DNA from 2 places in the Chitinibacter bivalviorum genome. Region 2 is predicted to be linked to the other one. Evidence: predicted binding sites of a transcription regulator. Region 2 holds the regulator's gene; the other holds the start of a gene.
The links. The regulator sigma-54, encoded in region 2, starts transcription at its own class of promoters, with help from an activator protein. The targets are predictions, from matches to a motif close to CTGGCACGCTTCATGCTT.
Positions count from the first base shown of each region.

Region 1: the regulator sigma-54 is predicted to act here: its motif matches at 1,079-1,096, upstream of HQ393_RS17975 (pilin).

Region 1 is NZ_CP058627.1:3,430,359-3,439,708, reverse strand. It holds gene nrdD (anaerobic ribonucleoside-triphosphate reductase) at 1-458, shown strand, start outside; gene nrdG (anaerobic ribonucleoside-triphosphate reductase activating protein) at 464-916, shown strand; gene HQ393_RS17975 (pilin) at 1,143-1,316, shown strand; gene HQ393_RS18160 (prepilin-type N-terminal cleavage/methylation domain-containing protein) at 1,384-1,566, shown strand; gene HQ393_RS16220 (hypothetical protein) at 1,589-1,942, shown strand; gene HQ393_RS16215 (ABC transporter permease subunit) at 1,973-2,854, shown strand; gene HQ393_RS16210 (tetratricopeptide repeat protein) at 2,856-3,713, shown strand; gene HQ393_RS16205 (ABC transporter ATP-binding protein) at 3,710-4,609, shown strand; gene HQ393_RS16200 (O-antigen ligase family protein) at 4,596-6,326, shown strand; gene HQ393_RS16195 (glycosyltransferase family 4 protein) at 6,320-7,402, opposite strand; gene HQ393_RS16190 (glycosyltransferase) at 7,409-8,533, opposite strand; gene HQ393_RS16185 (glycosyltransferase family 4 protein) at 8,530-9,350, opposite strand, start outside.
Region 2 is NZ_CP058627.1:346,779-356,128, reverse strand. It holds gene HQ393_RS01640 (hypothetical protein) at 1-163, shown strand, start outside; gene dtd (D-aminoacyl-tRNA deacylase) at 163-615, shown strand; gene HQ393_RS01630 (hypothetical protein) at 903-1,211, shown strand; gene HQ393_RS01625 (MATE family efflux transporter) at 1,218-2,567, shown strand; gene HQ393_RS01620 (flavin prenyltransferase UbiX) at 2,615-3,220, opposite strand; gene HQ393_RS01615 (Gx transporter family protein) at 3,217-3,780, opposite strand; gene HQ393_RS01610 (NusG domain II-containing protein) at 3,761-4,144, opposite strand; gene rapZ (RNase adapter RapZ) at 4,134-4,994, opposite strand; gene hprK (HPr(Ser) kinase/phosphatase) at 4,994-5,938, opposite strand; gene HQ393_RS01595 (PTS sugar transporter subunit IIA) at 6,018-6,491, opposite strand; gene hpf (ribosome hibernation-promoting factor, HPF/YfiA family) at 6,596-6,922, opposite strand; gene HQ393_RS01585 (RNA polymerase factor sigma-54) at 6,950-8,338, opposite strand; gene lptB (LPS export ABC transporter ATP-binding protein) at 8,361-9,083, opposite strand; gene lptA (lipopolysaccharide transport periplasmic protein LptA) at 9,080-9,350, opposite strand, start outside.

The DNA of each region.
Region 1 (9,350 bases), 490 kb from region 2:
TGCACAAAGTGAATCCATTTGAAAAAATCGATTTTGAAACTGGCTACGCCGAACTCGCCACTGGCGGCCACATTACCTACGTCGAATTACCCAATATGAAGCACAACCTGCTCGCGCTAGAGCGCATTTGGGACTATGCCGTCACTAAAGTGCCGTATTTCGGCAGTAATACGCCGGTAGACGCGTGTGGGGAATGCGGCTTTATGGGTGAAACGCTCGCGACTGCAGACGGATTCATCTGCCCCGAGTGCGGCAATGACGACAGCGCGACACTGTCAGTCACCCGCCGAGTGTGTGGCTATCTCGGCAGCCCGAATGCCAGACCCTTTAATGCGGGCAAACAGAAAGAAGTCATGCGCCGTGTGAAGCATTTTGCGCAGACCTCACATAGCAAAGGGTATGACTCTACATTCAATACAAATAAAGAACTTGAGAGCAATACCCTAGAAACCTGCTAAATCAGATGAATTACGACCGCTATTACACCTGCGATTTAGTCAACGGCCCCGGCATCCGAGTGACGCTTTTTGTCACTGGGTGCCAACACGCCTGCGCAGGCTGCTACAACCAATCCACCTGGGATAGAAAATCCGGCCAGCCCTTCACCGCAGAGATCATGGAAGAACTCCTCGCCGTCTGCGCCACTCACGATGGCCTCAGCCTCTCCGGTGGCGACCCCCTCCACCCCGCCAACCGCGCTGAAATCCTTAATCTATGTAGGGTTTTCAAGCAGCGCTACCCAGAAAAAAACATCTGGCTGTGGACGGGATATTTGTATGAAGACGTACAAAATCTGGAAATCATGAACTACATCGACGTCGTCATCGACGGCAAATACGAGCAAGATCAACCCACCACTCAGCCATGGCGCGGCTCAGCCAATCAGCGGCAAATCATCATCTCACCTCAACGCTAAACCTATCCCGCGCGTTCAATCGCATCAATAAATTAGTACTTACTGATAAATGTGCCATTTTTTGGCACACCAATGACATAAAAGCGCGAACTAACCGCTAATCAGCCCTTGTTCATCATTTCTTTGGCAGTCAGGCCATGGGTACTAAGCTATAGATGTAACTTGGCACACACTATGCTAAGCACATACAGCAGCACCCAAGCCAATTCGCCTGAAGGAGAACAACATGAAAGGCTTTACATTGATCGAGCTAATGATTGTTGTTGCCATCATCGGCATTCTTGCCAGCATTGCAATTCCGCAATATGCAGAGTTCACAACAAAAGCAGAAGATAAGACTGCGCTCAGTGATGCTAGAAATTTCTTAACTGCTGCAACTGTAAATGGTGCTTCAAATTAGTTGGCACACTTTGTGCTTAATATAAAAAACAGTGGATTCCCCACCCCTTTCAATAAGGATTTAGATCATGAAAAAACTGCAACAAGGCTTTACACTGATTGAGTTGATGATCGTGGTTGCGATTATCGGCATTTTGGCTGCTATTGCGATTCCGCAATTTGCGGAATACACCAAAAAAGGTGAAGACAAAGCTGCTCAGTCAGACGCACGCAACTTCTTGACTTCTGCATCTGCAAACTCTAACCAATAATCGGCCATCAGGAGATATTGACATGAAAGCACGTTTTATTATTGCGGCACTTTTGGCTGCCGGGTCGGTAAACTTTGCATCAGCTGCAACACTAACCTCATCAACGGCTCTCTGCGCTGCAACAGGTGCAGGCAACGGCACAGCAGTAACGACAAGCGCCACAGGCTACCTGCAAGCCGGCTTTACACCAACATGCTCTGCCAACACCCACTTAGCAGCAATGGAAGACGCAGTACAAGTCGGTGTTTGTGCATCATCAAAGAAAGGTAAAAACTACTTCGGCGGCAACACCAACGGCGCATCACCAAATGTATCAAGTGCCTGCCCAAGCACAGGTTGCGTAGCTAAAGCAGCAACGGTTGCCGGTTGCTCATAATATTATTTAGTTTAGAGTAAAGCTAAAATAATGAAAAAATGGTCACTGTGTGACCATTTTTTGTGTGTAAAATCTCAAAGGCATCATAACATTTATAACGTTTCCGTGAAAAACCTATATTTATTTACCAAGCTCACAATTCTATCCGGGGTGCGCAATCGCGCAATTTGGCTCATTTTATTTATTGAAGGGCTGCTATTGGGCGTAGCCTATCTTGCCGGCTCATTTTCCGGTAGACAGCCTGTGATTGTAAGTCTAGATGTGGGATATTCCGGCGTTCGTATAGGACTGATGTTCCTTGCCTTGGCGTGGACGCAAGAATTACTGCAAAAAGACCTGGATCGAAAAACCGTACATTGGTCGCTCTCCTATCCTTGCGCGCGCAGCATATTTTTAGCTGGTAAATTAGTGGGCATTGCACTATTACTTTTGTTCGCCGCTATTTTATTTGCGATGCCATTGGCGCTTATTGCCAAGTATGCCAACTGGGGCTACATCGGGCTGGTTCAGCCTAACTTAAGCGCATTCCCGATAACCATTATGGGTCTTTGGCTCGAATCTATCGTCATCCTGGCATTTACCGTTTGCATGGCTTGCATTAGTACCACCCCATTTCTAGCAATCGGCCTTGGATTAATGTTTTCATTGGCAGGCAGAGGACTCGCCGCGACACTTAATTTTTTACAATTTAGCGACTCAGTAGATCCCGAATACACAACCACATTTATTCCCATTGCCAATTTTTTGCGCTGGCTACTACCTGATTTAAGTGCTTTAGATTGGCGACAAGCCGTTTTATATAGCAATTGGGCAGGGCTTGAACCCAAAGCCGCATTAATCATGGCTTCTGGCTATACTTTAATATTTACCGCACTGGCAATGCAGATTTTCCGCCGCAGAGCCCTTAATTAAAATGGCAAGAAGAATTTTCACCTCAAGCAGTAAAGAATTAATCTGCATAATTACTCTGCTGGCGATTGGCTTATTACTGCATTCAATCGGCAGTGTCCATCTTAATCAACATCGCAGCGTCAAAACACAGGATGATAATCTAACGATTGCAATGCCAGTCGAGGTGCAGTTACTGACTTCAGCAGGGGATCGTTATCTTGCAGCGAACATTAACGTCTTTCGCGCCATAATGGTGAGCTATCAACCCGATCAAATCACTGTAAACACACAAGCCAAATTACAAACAGAAGCAGCCACATTCAATCCAGCACATGAAGACAATTACTATCTAGCTGCCGCAACACTCAGTTGGCAAAATGCCGTTCCTGCAGCGCAGCAAGTATTGAAACGGGCCATGGATCACCGCCAATTTGATCTTTACCCTCCATTCTATTATGGCTTCAATCTGCGCTATTTTTTACACGACACCATCGGTGGCGCTCGCTACATAGAAGAGGCGGCCAAAAGAACAAACGGGGGGAATCAGCAGGCACTATTCGCAATAGCGGCACGCTGGTATGAAAAAGCGCCAGACACCCAGGAGGCCATCAATATTGTCCGAGCAATGCACAAACAATCCCGAGATCCCGCATTACGAAAATACCTTGAACAGCGGATCTCTAGGCTAGAAGGGCTCGCCACTTTAAAAATCGCCGCCACACAGTTTATTAAGCTCAAGAAAAAACCCGCAAAAGAATTAAGCGATTTTGTAAACTCTGGCTTGTTAGAATCAATCCCTCTAGATCCAACCGGACTAGGCTATGAGATTGATCAACAAGGCACACCCATCTTGGGCAACGCGGTAAACAAAAAACCATGACAACGCCAGCTATTGAACTATCCAATCTAAGTAAATCCTATCGCAGCCTCTGGGGAAAGGAATCCGTAGCTCTAAGTGCTCTGAATTTAGAAATCCAACAGGGTGAAGTATTCGGTTTTGTAGGGCCCAATGGCGCAGGGAAAAGCACAACCATCAAAATCATAATGGGGCTATTACAGGCGAGCAGTGGCAGTGCGCAACTTTATGGTAAAGACGTTCGTGATGCCGATTCACGCACTGGTATTGCTTATGTACCTGAAAGTGCGCTTCTCAACGATTATCTGACTCCTCTAGATATTCTAGAGTCTGGCTGCCATTTTCATAATGTAAAAACAGACAATTTGCGTACTCATTGTCTGAAATGGCTTGAACGTTATGATATTGCCAATGTTGCGAACAAACCGCTTCGCAGCTTTTCAAAAGGGATGACACAACGCACCGCCTTAGCCCACGCAATGGCGATTCAACCAAAATTACTTATTCTGGATGAGCCACTGTCAGGCCTAGATCCACTAGGTCGAAAATTGGTTTTAGACATCTTGGCTGAATATCGAAGCCAAGGTGGATCTATATTTTTCTCATCCCACGTGTTATACGATGTTGAACGCCTAGCGGACCGATATGGCCTTATTCATAAGGGTAAATTGCGTACTGTGCGCAGCCCTGCTGAATTACTGGGCGATGAAGCCACGGTATTGATTACAAGCTATGGGAAAAATGAAGTCGCAGGCATGCAGCATCAAGGCTTGTTGCGCTGGCAAGGTGAAATAAAACGTTCAGTCTTATGGGCCACTTTAGAAGCACTCGAAAAGGCTGGGCATGAAATTCATGAAGTCCGCTCCACAACCACATTAGAACAAGCCTTTTTGGATCTGATAAAAATTGACACCCAATAATAAAAAATATTTCCCCTTTATTATCAGTTTAATCGTTTCACTTCCATTTTGTGCCTCTGCAAATTTTCAGGCGCTACCAGATTTGACCCAAATATTAAGCAGCTTTGCTTTAATTTCACTGGGTCTTATCTTATACAAAACCGATAAAACCTACTCATCGCCAATACCATGGGTATTTTATGGCCTAGTGTATTTAGCCAGCCTCATTGCCATCACCCCATTCATACATTATCGCCCCTTTAGCTCTAGCTGGCTACCCGCATTAATAGGCGTTATTTCACTTGCCATTTTTAGCCTCGCAATTACCAATTACAACAACAAAACCCAATTATTTGACTACTTATGCAAAGGTCTACTGCTGGGTGCAAGTGCAAATGCTTTATTTGGAATCTTGCAGTGGTTTATCTCCTACTTTGACGACAACAATCTTCCTATTTATGGCTTTATTAACCAGCGCAATTTATATGTCCAATACCTTACACTAGGAAGCATTGCGCTTGCATATCTTTGGAATAAAAAAAAAATAAAAGATCATTATGCTCTTCCTCTCACAACCCTCCTTGCAATAGGGGCTGCATTAGGCGGATCTCGTGCCAGCTTTTTATACCTACTCGCCCTGCTACCATTCTGCCTACTATCGAAACCATTCAAAGCCGAAGTTGATATTCAACGCCTATGCAATAAACTATTAATCATATGGGCAATCAATTTATCTGTGATGCTATTCCCATTGCTACTGATAATGCCCCAAGCAAACACAAATGAGATAAAGACGAATACAGAAAGAAACAGTGCGATTGCCCGGGTTGTTACAAATATGGATCACGCAGCCAACAACGTTCGCCTTTATGAATTAAAAATGAGTGTACAATCGATCATCAAACACCCAATACTAGGCATTGGATGGGACGGATTTGCACTTGAACAGCAAAATATAATCCAGGGCAAAGAGTATTCACACCTCAATGATTGGCCGACCTTTTTAAGGACAAATACTCACAATGCAATTTTGCAATTATTTGTCGAATATGGCCTTTTCGCCATTCCGATACTACTTGGATTTTTATACCTAATTTGGCATATTTGGTACGAAAAGCAAACTGATGCACTAGCTGCCATGGCTCTTCTAGCCGTACTTTGCATACAATCCATGGTTGAATATCCGTTATGGAATTTCCAATATTTGGCCATCTTTATAATCTTAATAACCCTCTTCGGTCCGATCAAATCAACGAGTAATATTTCCATTCCGAATATTTTCTATCCGGCATCAGGAATAATTGGCTCTGGGCTGGTCATATATTCTGTTTATTTAATGATAACACTTCTTCCTGTATCTGCACCTGGCTGGATATGGAAAGAAAATAGGGCGCATATTCCACAATTAGAACACTATAGAGATAATTTTCTCGTTGACTATCATGTTCACAACATGCTGCTATCGCACTGGAGATCACCAACGGTTCAAATCAACAATGCGCGGAATCTCTGCAAGAAAATAAATAATTACAGACCAACGCCCCAGTCTTTACTTTGCGAGGCGGTGATCTCACATCAAGAAGGCCATCCAGAACAATCCAGAGCTCTAATGGCATTTTCAATACATTCCTATCCGCAACTTGCGACATGGACCATTTCTGAATTTAATAAATCAACCGCAGCAAAAAGCAGGATAGATTCTCGCAAAGCTTCAAGCATCATTGAAATGTATCAATGATGACGTAGCCAGCGAGGCGTTTTAAATCGGATTAGTGATTGATATAAATAGAGATATAACACCACATAGAGACCCGTTGAAAACTGCAACATCAAGGGTAAATACCAAAACGCTACAGCTGGAAAAACAGCAAGTGATGTTAGCAGCCACAAATACGGTGACGTATTCGCATTTCTCCTATCATTAGCAGCACCAGCACCTGCGGCCCATCGAACGACCCTTTTGTACAGCAGCATATGCAAATGTATTCCATCTGGTAGCAAGGGCGATCTACCACGATAAATCCACTTTCTGTATATAGAAAATAAAGTCTCAATGACTGGATAAATCACCAACAACATTGGAAACCAAGCCGACACCTGAGGATTACGGGCAACCAATAAAACCGACGTTAACGCAATGCCGAAACCCAATAGGTAAGCACCACCATCTCCCAGAAAGATAAGACCACGTGGGTAGTTCCAAATCAGAAATCCCGCAATACCCCCGACAGTAATGATGGCAAAACTCCATATCAGGCGATCTCCAACCGTATACCCCACGTAGGCTAATGCGCTCAATATCAGGATTGAAACCACCGCCGCTAGGCCATGATAGCCATCAATAATATTGATTGAATTTGTCACCCCAACCAAACCCAGCACCGTAAAAACTATCGCAACGATGGGTATGCCGAGCAACATATCAAACCAAGGCCAGCCAATCTGAGTAACGATGGCTCCCATTGTCAGGCAGGCAAATAATGCCGCTGCAAGCATCCCCGTAAGGCGAGTCAGAATTCCCAAACTTTTGGTCAAATCTTCCAATAAGCCAACCAGAAAAACAATCCCCACCAGAGCCAGCATATGCAATAAAGAAAAGCCTTCAGGCTGCCCCTTTAGAAAAACCAAGGCAGAGGCTGATAAGATACCCAGAAAAATAGCCAAACCGCCTACTCGCGGAACTACCTTGCTATGGAATTTCTGAGCCCCCTGCAAGCGATTGTCTCCTGAATACGCAACATGCCAGCGCTCAAAGCGCACAATCAGCAATGAAATCAGGAAAGAAACAAAAAAAGAAAGTAATAAGGCCTGCATAGTGGATTATTCGGTCTGCAATAAGCGGGTATACAAATCGGCATAAGCACCCGCCATTTTTGCAGCAGTAAGCTCAGTGGTATAACGGTGCAGTGCATTTTCCCCCATCTGCTCAACCAATTCGGGCTGTGCCAGCATTTGCCTCATAGCTTTTGCCAAAGCATCGACATTGGCAGGTGGGACGGTCAAGCCAGTCAGTCCATTCACATTCACAAAACTAGTACCTGTCCCCATTTCGCAACTAATCATTGCTTTACCCATCATCGCAGCCTCTACCAGACCCAAGCCATAGGCCTCGGATCGCACATGAGAAGGAAATACAAAAGCATATGCATCGGCCAGTACTGCAAATTTGGCCCTATCATCTACCGCCCCCAAAAAATGCACACGGCCTGGCGCATAGTGATCAGCTAATATTTCGTACGAGTTGCGATCAGCCCCGTCCCCAATCAGAACCAGATGCGCGTTCACCTGCGACATGGCTTCTAATAAATACTTCAAGCCTTTGTAATACCGAAAACCACCTATAAACACAAAATAGGGTGTCGCACTTGGCAGATGTACCACCTCGCGCCTAGGGCCAAGCGCCCAACCGGGAAAATCCATCCCCAAGGGGATGGTCTGCACCTTCTTTACAAATCGCTGCAGTACTGGACTACTGGCAACATAATTATCACTAGTCGCAACGACGGCACGGGCTTGACTCAGAAATCGTTGCTGCAACGGAGAATATATACGCCCCAAATATTTTTGACGAACCACATCACTATGATAAGTAATCAATAGACGACACCCCATCGGCCGTAACAGCACCAATAAATCAGCAAATGGCCACGGAAAATGGCAGTGAATGACATCATACTTTTTTGCCAGCGCATGAAATTGCATAAAAAGGGAGGCACTAAATGGAGATGAGGCCAGCGACAAAGTTTCAGGGAATCGCCAAACCTGACACCCCTCCTCAACAGCCAAACTGATGGATTGAGCACTGGGTGAAACCGTGCAAATCGCAGCCTCAATATGGTGGAGGTCCGAATATTGGCATAAAGTACGCACTACCTGCTCGACACCACCAAAGGTATCTGGATAATACGTTTTGCAAAGATGTAAAACCTTGATTTTGGCTTTCACATCATCTCCCGGTACACCGCCATGGTTTGTTCTGCCGTTTTTTGCCAAGTAAATTCACGCGACCTTACCCGCCCCTTTTCACTCAATTCAAAAGCGAGGGTTGGCGACTCTGCGATGCGCTGCATCGCAAAGGCAATGTCTTCTACATCAAGTGGATTCACAAGTAATGCAGCATCACCAGCCACCTCGGGCATTGCACTGACATTACTTGTGATTACCGGAAGCCCACTGGCAAATGCTTCTAGGATCGGCAAGCCAAATCCTTCGTAGAGCGATGGAAAGACCAAGGCTAGCGCTGATTGCAATAAGATTTGCTTACCCATGTCATCAACATTTTGAAACCAATAAGCTTGGCGCTTATCAATAGCTCGCCGAAGTTCAATCAATTCTTTTTCGAATTTCCAACCTATCTTCCCAACAAAAACTAGAGGCATTTCACGCCTAAGAGCAGAATCAAGGCAAGCATGTGCCGCCAGAATCCGTCCTATATTTTTACGTGGTTGCAATGTCCCAACGAAAAGAAAAAATGAACGAGGTAGTCCTAAATTCGTGAAGAAATCAGCACGCTTTTCAAGCGGTATTTGTTGGTAGTATTTCGAGTCAACCCCCAAAGGAACCACCGAAATTTTATTTTCATCAATACCAACATAACTAGCAAGATCTGAAACCACGGCACTTGAGTCTGCAAGATAATGATCAGCCCAATTTAGCATACGCTTTACAATTAGGTTTTTCGCTGGCCGCTCCCACCCCCCGGAAACCCAATCGGGTCGCATTAAACTTACAGCGTCATGTATATTTGCAAGCACAGGAGTTT
Region 2 (9,350 bases):
GATGCGTGACTTGGCTCGCCTGCAACAGCTCGTGCCGCGTGAAGCTGCCACTTTGCGCGAACGTCTGGCACTGGGGATGCAATCGTTGGATCAAACAGGCTCATTTCAGCGCACTTTAGTTGCCAGCGAACCCGGTCAACTTTCCTCACTTGCGGTACGGTAATGCGGGTATTAGTACAAAGGGTTAGCCACGCGAACGTCGTGGTGGCCGAGCAAATCGTCGGTCAAATTGGCGCGGGCTTGCTGCTACTGGTCGGCGTCACGCATGAAGACAGCGAGGCTGATATTCAATGGCTGGTCAATAAAATAGCCAATCTGCGGATTTTTTCTGACGCCAACGATGTGATGAATCTCTCTTTGCTCGATACGCAAGGTCAAGCCTTGGCTGTGAGTCAATTCACGCTGTATGCCAGCAATAAAAAAGGCAATCGCCCAAGCTGGAGCGCTGCAGCGCCAGGCGCGGTGAGCGAGCCCATGTTTAATGCTTTTGTCGCGGCGCTGAGCCAAAAAATCGGCCAAGCGGTGCCGACCGGGCAATTTGGTGCCGATATGAAAGTGACACTCACCAATGATGGCCCCGTCACCATTTGGCTTGACTCGAAAAATCCGGAGTAAATGTACGGGTAATTCTGTATCTTGACCGCGCCGATTTTGCGGCGCAGAATCATTTCCAAGCGCTGAGTTGAAACAGCTTGCAGGGCGCTTTAAATAATCTGCTAAAGCGTGCCGAAACATCAGCCACGCTCGCCGTGGCTTTTTTGTTTTTGGGTCAATTAAACAATTCAAAGTAAATAAGCACTATGCGCCTATTAATCGACAACTTGCGGGGCGCAGTCGAAATACCGCTAAAGCGTCGGTAAGGCCCAGTTGGCTTTACCGGCAAATCCATTTGGAGTTTGCCCATGTACGATTGCCTAGAATTACCTACCGTGACCAGCCCTACTCGCCCACAAACCCGCTTTCATCTCAGCCTGCATTGGCGCAACCGTAATCGTTTACTGCTACGCTGCGCACCACAGATTGCGCCGCATCGTTTGCAATTGGCTTTTGCTGCGGCCAGTGTTTTTTCACTCCCCAGCCAAAACATGCCCGATGGCAGCTTGGTGATTTTTGATTTGAGCTTGGAAGAAGCCTTGCTGTTTCAAAGACGCTTTGCTGATTTATTAGCGCATTTTGAACCTGCCGTTGGGCATTATTCATCTGATCAATAGGACTTTATGCCCTTACTTAAAGACGCCAAAGCCACCTTAGTGCTGGCTTGGCCCATTATGGTGGGTCAGCTCGCCCAAACTGGCACAGCTTTTGTCGATGCGGTGATGGCTGGCCATGTTTCGGCGGCGGATTTAGCGGCGGTATCGGTTGGCGCCTCGATCTGGACCACACTGATTGTCACCTTAATGGGTTTACTGCTCGCGATTAGCCCACTGGCCTCGGCCAAGGTCGGCGCCAATCAGCGTGACGCGTTGCCCATGTTGACTCAGCAGGCGCTTTATCAGGCTTTGTTGGCCGGTACGGTCGCGATCCTGATTGCGCATGCGGTATTGCCGGTGTTTAACCATCTTGGCCTAGCCAGTGAAGTGGCGGATAAAGCAGGACGTTTTTTATCCGCCGTTAGCTGGGGTTTGCCTGCGCTCGCTGTGTCGCGCGTCCTATATGGCTATAGCTCGGCGCTCAATCAAACCAAGCCGATGATGATCATTTCCCTGATCGCATTAGCGCTCAATATTCCCGCGAACTGGATTTTGATTTACGGCCATTTGGGCTTTCCCGCCTTGGGGGCAGTTGGTTGCGGTTGGGCCACGGCTTTTTGCATGTGGGTGAGCGCATTGATGTGGTTCGTTTGGATTTGCTACGCCCCCATTTATCGCGGGACGCACCCCTTCGATAAATTAAGGGGTATCAACTGGAATGCCCAATGGCAATTGGCAAAGCTTGGTATACCCATAGGCATTATGTTCTTTATTGAAGTGAGCGCCTTTAGCCTGATCGCCCTGTTGATTGCCCGCTTGGGCACGACTGCCGTGGCGGCTCATCAGGTTGCGCTTAATTTTGCCTCTTTGCTATTTATGATTCCGATGGCCATTAGCACTGCGCTCACAGTGCGCGTCGGCCATGCGGCAGGCGCTGGAAATTGGCAACAAGCCCGCTTGATTGGTCAAAATGGCGTCCGTTTGGGGCTGATCGTTGCGGGAATCGGTGCGGCGATTACGATGATTTTTGGCGCGCAGATTGCACGCTTGTATACCCAAGACATCGCGGTATTGGCGCTAGCGACGCAATTGCTAGTACTGGCGGGGATATTCCAGTTTTCAGATGCCACGCAGGTCGTGGCCAGCGGGATTTTGCGCGGTTATCAAGCCACACGGCTGCCAATGTTGCTGCATATGACGGCATTCTGGGTGATCGGCTTGCCGCTGGGTTATGCACTAGCGTTTGGCATTGGGCCAATTGCGGCGCATGGCGCGCAGGGATTTTGGATCGCGCTGGTCATCGCGCTCACGTTCGCTGCGCTGTCTTTATTGTGGCTATTTAGGCGCGTCAGCCTCAAGCATTTAAATACTCACTAGGGTATTACTTCTAAGCCAAATAAAATAAATACATTCAGACCAATACCCTACTCACCCCAGCGTTTCATCAGCTCATGCGGCACATCAAGCTGATCCAAAATTCTTGCCACAACAAAATCGACCAAATCACTCACCTGCGTTGGGTGATGATAAAAACCCGGATTAGGCGGCAAAATCACCACCCCTAGCCGCGCCAGCTTGAGCATATTTTCCAAATGAATCGCGGAGAATGGCGTTTCGCGTGGCACGATAATCAGTGTTTTTCGCTCCTTAATCATCACATCCGCAGCACGCTCCAGCAGATTATCCGACGCGCCATTGGCAATCGCAGAGAGTGCGCCCATGGTACAAGGCACCACAATCATGCCATCGCCCGGATTGCTGCCCGAAGCCATCGGCGCAAACCATTCTTGCTGGCCATAGACTTGCAGCTGCTCAGGATCAGCCAACTGATATTGCTCGCGGAGTTTTTCGGCCAAATCGGCGGCGCGCGATGGCCAATTTAGATCTAACTCTTGCTTAGCCACAATTTGCGCCACTTGCGTGTACACCAAGCGCACCTTGCAACCTGCGGCCAGTAAGCACTCCAAAGTGCGTATCCCGTACGGCAAGCCTGATGCGCCGGTAAAGGCCAGTGTGATGGTTTTACTCATAATTGCTCCGCAGACACTTTATGCCGCTCAGGATAAGCGCGTAATAATCGTTCGGTAATCACGCCATTAACAAAGCCAAACACCAAGGCCATGCCAGCCAGCAGCGGGATTAAATAGACAATCCCATTGTGCGGGATAAGCCAAAGTCGTGCCAATAGCAATTGCCCCGCCGTATGCCCCAAGGCTGACAGCAGGGAAATCGTCACCCAACCGAAATGTCGGCGCGGCAGATATTGGCACAATGCCAGCACCAGCAAACTGGCGATACCACCCGATAAACTCAGCGCAAAGCCAGGCGAGAAAATCCCCCCCAAGACAATGCTGGAACCAAAAATCCGCAGCAAACTCACCCAAGCAGCCGCTCGCCAGCCCATGCGCTCTAAGGCGATCAAAGTCACAATATTGGCCAAACCCGGCTTGACGCCCGGAATTGGCGATGGAATACCTGATTCCAGCACGGCCAAAACGATGGCATACGCGGCAAGACGCGCAATATACGCATCGCTAGGCTGCACTCGCAGCGCATGTTGTGAGGGCGAATTAGTAACTGAGGCTGTCATAAGGGCGAGGTTGATTGCCGATGAGCTCGATACTGGTTTGATTGGGTAGACAAATGGCGCTTTGCCCCGCTTGTTGCAGCCAACCAGCCTGCACGCAATATTGGCGTGGGCTAGGGTCACGAACGATACGAGCCCGACCCGTTGCGACCTCAATGACGGTATCGCCCAATGGCCCCGTGACATGCAGGGTATGGGACGCTTGTAAATCAAGCTCGGCAAACACTTTACCCGCCTGATAGATACGAACTCGCGTCGCTTGAGGTTGCGACCAGCTCCAAACCGTAATCAGCAACCACGCTGCAAGCAAAACGACAATACAAAGGGCATCACCCCATTTGAGCAGACGCCAAGAATCAGCGAGCATGCTGCTCGCGATGGCGCAACAAGACCTGACGCGAACGGGCAAAATGCCGCCGCAACTCTTCGGCCAAATAGACCGAACGATGCTGTCCGCCTGTGCAGCCAATGGCTACCGTCACATAGCTACGTTGATCGCGCTCGAACTCGGGCAACCAGCGCTCCAGAAAGCCCAGAATATGCGTCAGATAGGGGCCAACGCTTGCTTGGCGCATCAGAAAATCCGCCACAGGCTTGTCCATACCCGTCAATGGGCGCAGCGCCGGATCGTAATAGGGATTGGGCAAACAACGCGCGTCAAAGACAAAGTCAGCATCCAGCGGAATGCCATGTTTGAAGCCAAATGACTGGAAGATCAAGGTCAACTTAGCGCGATCGGATGCAATAAAATCACGAATCCAAATCCGTAATTGTGACGCAGATAAGCCACTAGTATCCATACAATGCCCGAGCTCGCGAATATCGCCCAACACCTCGCGTTCCATGGCAATGCACTCCGATACTGTGAGCTGGCCATTTGACAGTGGATGGCTGCGACGACTTTCCGAGTAGCGTTTAATAATGGTTTCATCGTTCGCTTCCACGAACAATAAACGCACATCCATGCCCAATTGCAATAAAGCATCCAGATGCTCAGGGAACGACGTCAGATTATGCGCACTGCGCGCATCAATAGCGATGGCCACCTTTGGGTAGCCATCACGATCGAGCATGGAAACCGCTTGTGGCAATAAAGGCGCAGGCAGATTATCGAGGCAGTAATAGCCTAAATCTTCCAGCGCACGCAAGGCCACAGACTTACCCGCCCCCGACATGCCCGATAAAATCACAACTTGCTGATGAGGTGAGCCAGACATTATTCACCCATCTCCATAAATTTCTGGTGTCGCTCGATAAACTCACGCGTTGAATCAATCCCACGCAGCTGCAAAATATAGTTTCGCACGGCAGATTCAACCAAAACCGCCAGATTGCGACCTGCGGCAACGGGGATGACAAGCTTACGAATCGGCACATCCAAAATGGCTTGGGTTGCCGCCTGCATTTGCAATCGATCGACTGGCGCCATCGACTCCCCACCTGCTTTGGCCAGATGGATAATCAATTTCAGCGTTTTTTTGGGGCGAACCGCGGTTTCGCCGAAAATGGTTCGAATATTCAATACACCAATCCCGCGCACTTCCAGAAAATCGCGCAGCATCGGCGGGCAACGCCCTTCCAAAGTTTCAGGGTTGGTGCGATAAACTTCCACCACATCATCAGCAACCAAGCCATGGCCGCGCGAAATCAACTCCAGTGCCAACTCTGATTTACCCATCGACGACTCACCCGTGAGCAGTACGCCGACTTCCAGCACATCTAAAAATACCCCATGTAGGTGTGTTGATACAGCCAAAGCCTTGCTTAGATAGTAGCGCAATACCTCCATTAAATATGGGGATTGCTCTGGGCTCGTCAGTAAGGGTACATGGTGACGCTCGGCAGCATCATGCAGAGCAGCGGGTACGATCTGGCCATTAGCCACAATCATCGCGGCCATTTCGCTGGCAAACAGTTGATTAAGGCTGCTTAGCTGTACATCGGGCGATAAATCATTGAGGTAAGCGACCTCGGCAATACCAAGGACTTGAATACGGTTGGGGTGAACGAAATTTAAGTGACCAACCAGCGATAGCGAAGGTTTTTGTTCGCTAGCGTCGTTGGATAACAGATTATTCGCCCCAGACTGCCCTGCCACCCAAGTGAGGCGCAGTTTTTCGGCATTATCGATGAATAATTGGCGGGCAGTGATTTGTGGCATAAGGCTCTCATGAACAGGCTGCCTGATAGGCAGGCTTCAATAGTAACGAGCCAGCATTTTTCCGTCCAGCCCAAGCAAATTAAGCGATCTCGGAACCGTAGGGCTCCCAATTGGCGATCCGCTCCCATACCTGATGTGGTTCGGGCAGGGTATTGAGTTCTTCGCGCAATTGCTTATCGGAAAAGAGTTGTGCCAATTCAGACAAAATTTGCAAATGCAGGTCGGTCGCATTGGCCGGAACGAGCAAAACAAAAATCAATGACACAGGTTTGCCATCAGGTGCATCAAATGGAATCGGCGTACTAAGGCGAACAAAAGCACCGGTCGCTTCTTTTAAGCCTTTAATACGACCATGCGGAATCGCTACGCCCTGCCCAAGACCTGTTGAGCCGAGTTTTTCACGGGCAAACAGGCTATCAAAAATCACGCTGCGCGCAATGCCATGGCTATTTTCAAACACGATACCTACATGTTCGAAAACGCGTTTTTTACTTCCGACGTCCAGATCTAAAAAAACATTGCTGGTCGGCAGAATTTTGGTAATCAGGCTCATGGTCTCAATCGCGGTCCTTATGGTCGGGGTATTGTACTTGCCTTCCCCGGAAACAAAAACGGGAACGACTCGCGGCGTTCCCGTTGTATTGCCTACGCAACGAATTATTCTTCAACCACCGCTTGGTGTTTGAGTGCTTCGCCACGATGTGCTGTTTGTTTTTCTTTGTGTTTAACCACTTGACGATCCAATTTATCCATCAGAACGTCAATTGCGGCATACAAATCTTCCTCAATCGCTTCAACGTGAATGTCTTTGCCGCTCACATGCACTGTGACCTCGGCTTTGTGCTGTAATTTATCTACCGAAAGAATCACCGTCGCATCAATCACATTGTCGAAATGACGAACAACGCGTTCGATTTTGCTAGTGACATACTCACGGATTGCTGGAGTAACTTCAAGATGATGACCGCTGATGTTGAGGTTCATATTATTGCTCCTTCGTTTTGATAGCCTTTACAGGCTTTTGCGCTGACTGGCAGGCGCTATATTTAACGCCTCCCGATACTTGGCCACGGTGCGCCGCGCTACTGCGACACCTTGCCTTGCGAGTTCTTCTGTTATAGCACTATCCGATAATGGTTTCTTCGGATTTTCTTGCTGCACCAGTTGTTTGATCAAAGCTTTGATCGAAGTGGCCGAGTTTTCACCACCACTTTCGTTTTCAACATGACTGCCGAAGAAGTATTTGTACTCCAAAACCCCACGTGGTGTCAGCATAAATTTTTGCGTTGTCACACGTGAAATTGTCGACTCATGTAAATCTAGTTCTTCAGCAATGTCGCGTAACACGAGTGGCTTCATCGCCACTTCACCATATTCAAAAAATGCTTGCTGCCGCGCGACAATGGCTTGAGCCACTCGTAAAATCGTACTACCCCGCTGTTCTATGCTTTTAATCAACCACCTAGCTTCTTGCAATTGCCCAGCCAAACTATCACCAGCATCCCCTTGCAACAATTTGGCGTAGATTTCATTGACTTTTAATTTAGGTTGGGCCGCCTGATTCAATTTCACAGTCCAACGACCACGTAATTTTTGCACTAACACATCAGGCACGACATAACGGGTCGTTTCGCCCCCCCAATTGGCGGCGGGACGTGGATTGAGTGTCCGTATCAATTGCTGCGCCTGACGTAATTGCTCTTCGTCACAATGCAATAACTTTTTGAGCTTGGTGTAATCGCGTAGCGCCAGCAATTCAAGACTAGATTCAATCAAGCGTTTAGCTAAATTTAGCACCTCTGACTCAGGGTAAACCTTGAGCTGAAGCAATAAGCATTCCGAAAGCGTTCGAGCTCCGACACCTAATGGTTCTAACTGCATTAAATACTGATGTGCAGTGAGTAACTCCTCGGGTTCCAATTCCAAATCGGCAATTAAATCGGCAGGTAGTTGCTCGAAAATTTCTTCCAAGCTTTGGGTCAGTAAACCGTCTTCATCAAGTGCCTCGATTAAAAGCGAAAGCAAGGCATGGTCGCGCTCGCTAATACCCAGCAGGCGAGCCTGGGCCAGCAGATGATCGCGCAACGATAGCTCGATGGGCACTCGCAGCGTAGGGTCATGCTCGTCATCATCATCAAATGATGCGCCGCTTTTTACATCGTCCCAGCGCAATCCATCCAGTTCTTCGGAAGCGGTATCATTGGACTCGGTAACAGACTCGATCACTTCGCCCGCATCGCCCTCAGGCTCGTCACGCTCGAGTAATGGATTGTCGGCTAAGTACTGATCTAATTCCTGATTAAATTCAAGCGTGGAGAGTTGCAGCAGCTTAATCGACTGCTGTAATTGGGGCGTTAAATTGAGCTGCTGCGACATGCGCAGCTGCAGGGATTGCTTCATATATCCAGCTACGGCAAAAAAACTACATGCGGAAGTGTTCACCCAGATAAACGCGGCGAACTTCTTCATTATTGACGATTTCAGCGGGTTTTCCAGCGGTCAATACCGCACCTTCTGAAATGATATAGGCACGATCACAAATACCCAGCGTTTCGCGAACGTTGTGATCGGTAATCAGTACCCCAATGCCCCGCTCTTTGAGAAAGCCAATAATACGTTGGATATCGATCACCGCAATTGGGTCTACCCCAGCGAAGGGTTCATCCAGCAAGACAAACTGCGGATTAGACGCCAAGGCGCGGGCGATTTCTACCCGACGGCGCTCACCACCTGAGAGGCTCATGGCATTGCTATCGCGCAAATGTGCGACGTGCAAATCATGTAGCAGTAAATCAAGCCTATCGTTGATTTCAGTTTTATCGCTGTAATGCAACTCCAAAACCGCTTTGATGTTTTCGGCCACCGTCATTTTGCGGAAGATCGACGCCTCTTGCGGCAAATACCCCAAGCCCAAGCGCGCCCGTTTATGAATCGGTAATTGGCTGACATCAACGCCATCGAGCTCGATCATGCCCTGATCCATTTTGACCAGGCCGACAATCATGTAAAAACTCGTCGTTTTACCGGCACCATTAGGGCCCAACAAACCAACGACTTCACCGCTGCTGACTTCGAGCGAGACATCGCGCACAACGGTGCGCTTTTTATAACTTTTTTGTAAATGCTGCGCTTTTAAAGTGGTCATTTACTGGCTTCTTTCTTTTTCGGCATCAGGGTAATGTTGACACGACCACCTGTTTTACTTTGCGCTTGGTAGTATTCGGTGTTCATGTCGTAGGTAATGGTATCACCTACCACCATATCTTGATTGCGCTTCACCCAAGCCTTGTCGATCAAGGTCATCAGGCCTTTACCGCCGTCATAATCAAAACGCAGAGATTCAGCGTCGAGCATTTCACCCGTATCCAGCTTTTGCTTAAAGCGGACAGGACGCCCTTCGCCTTGAGCAAAT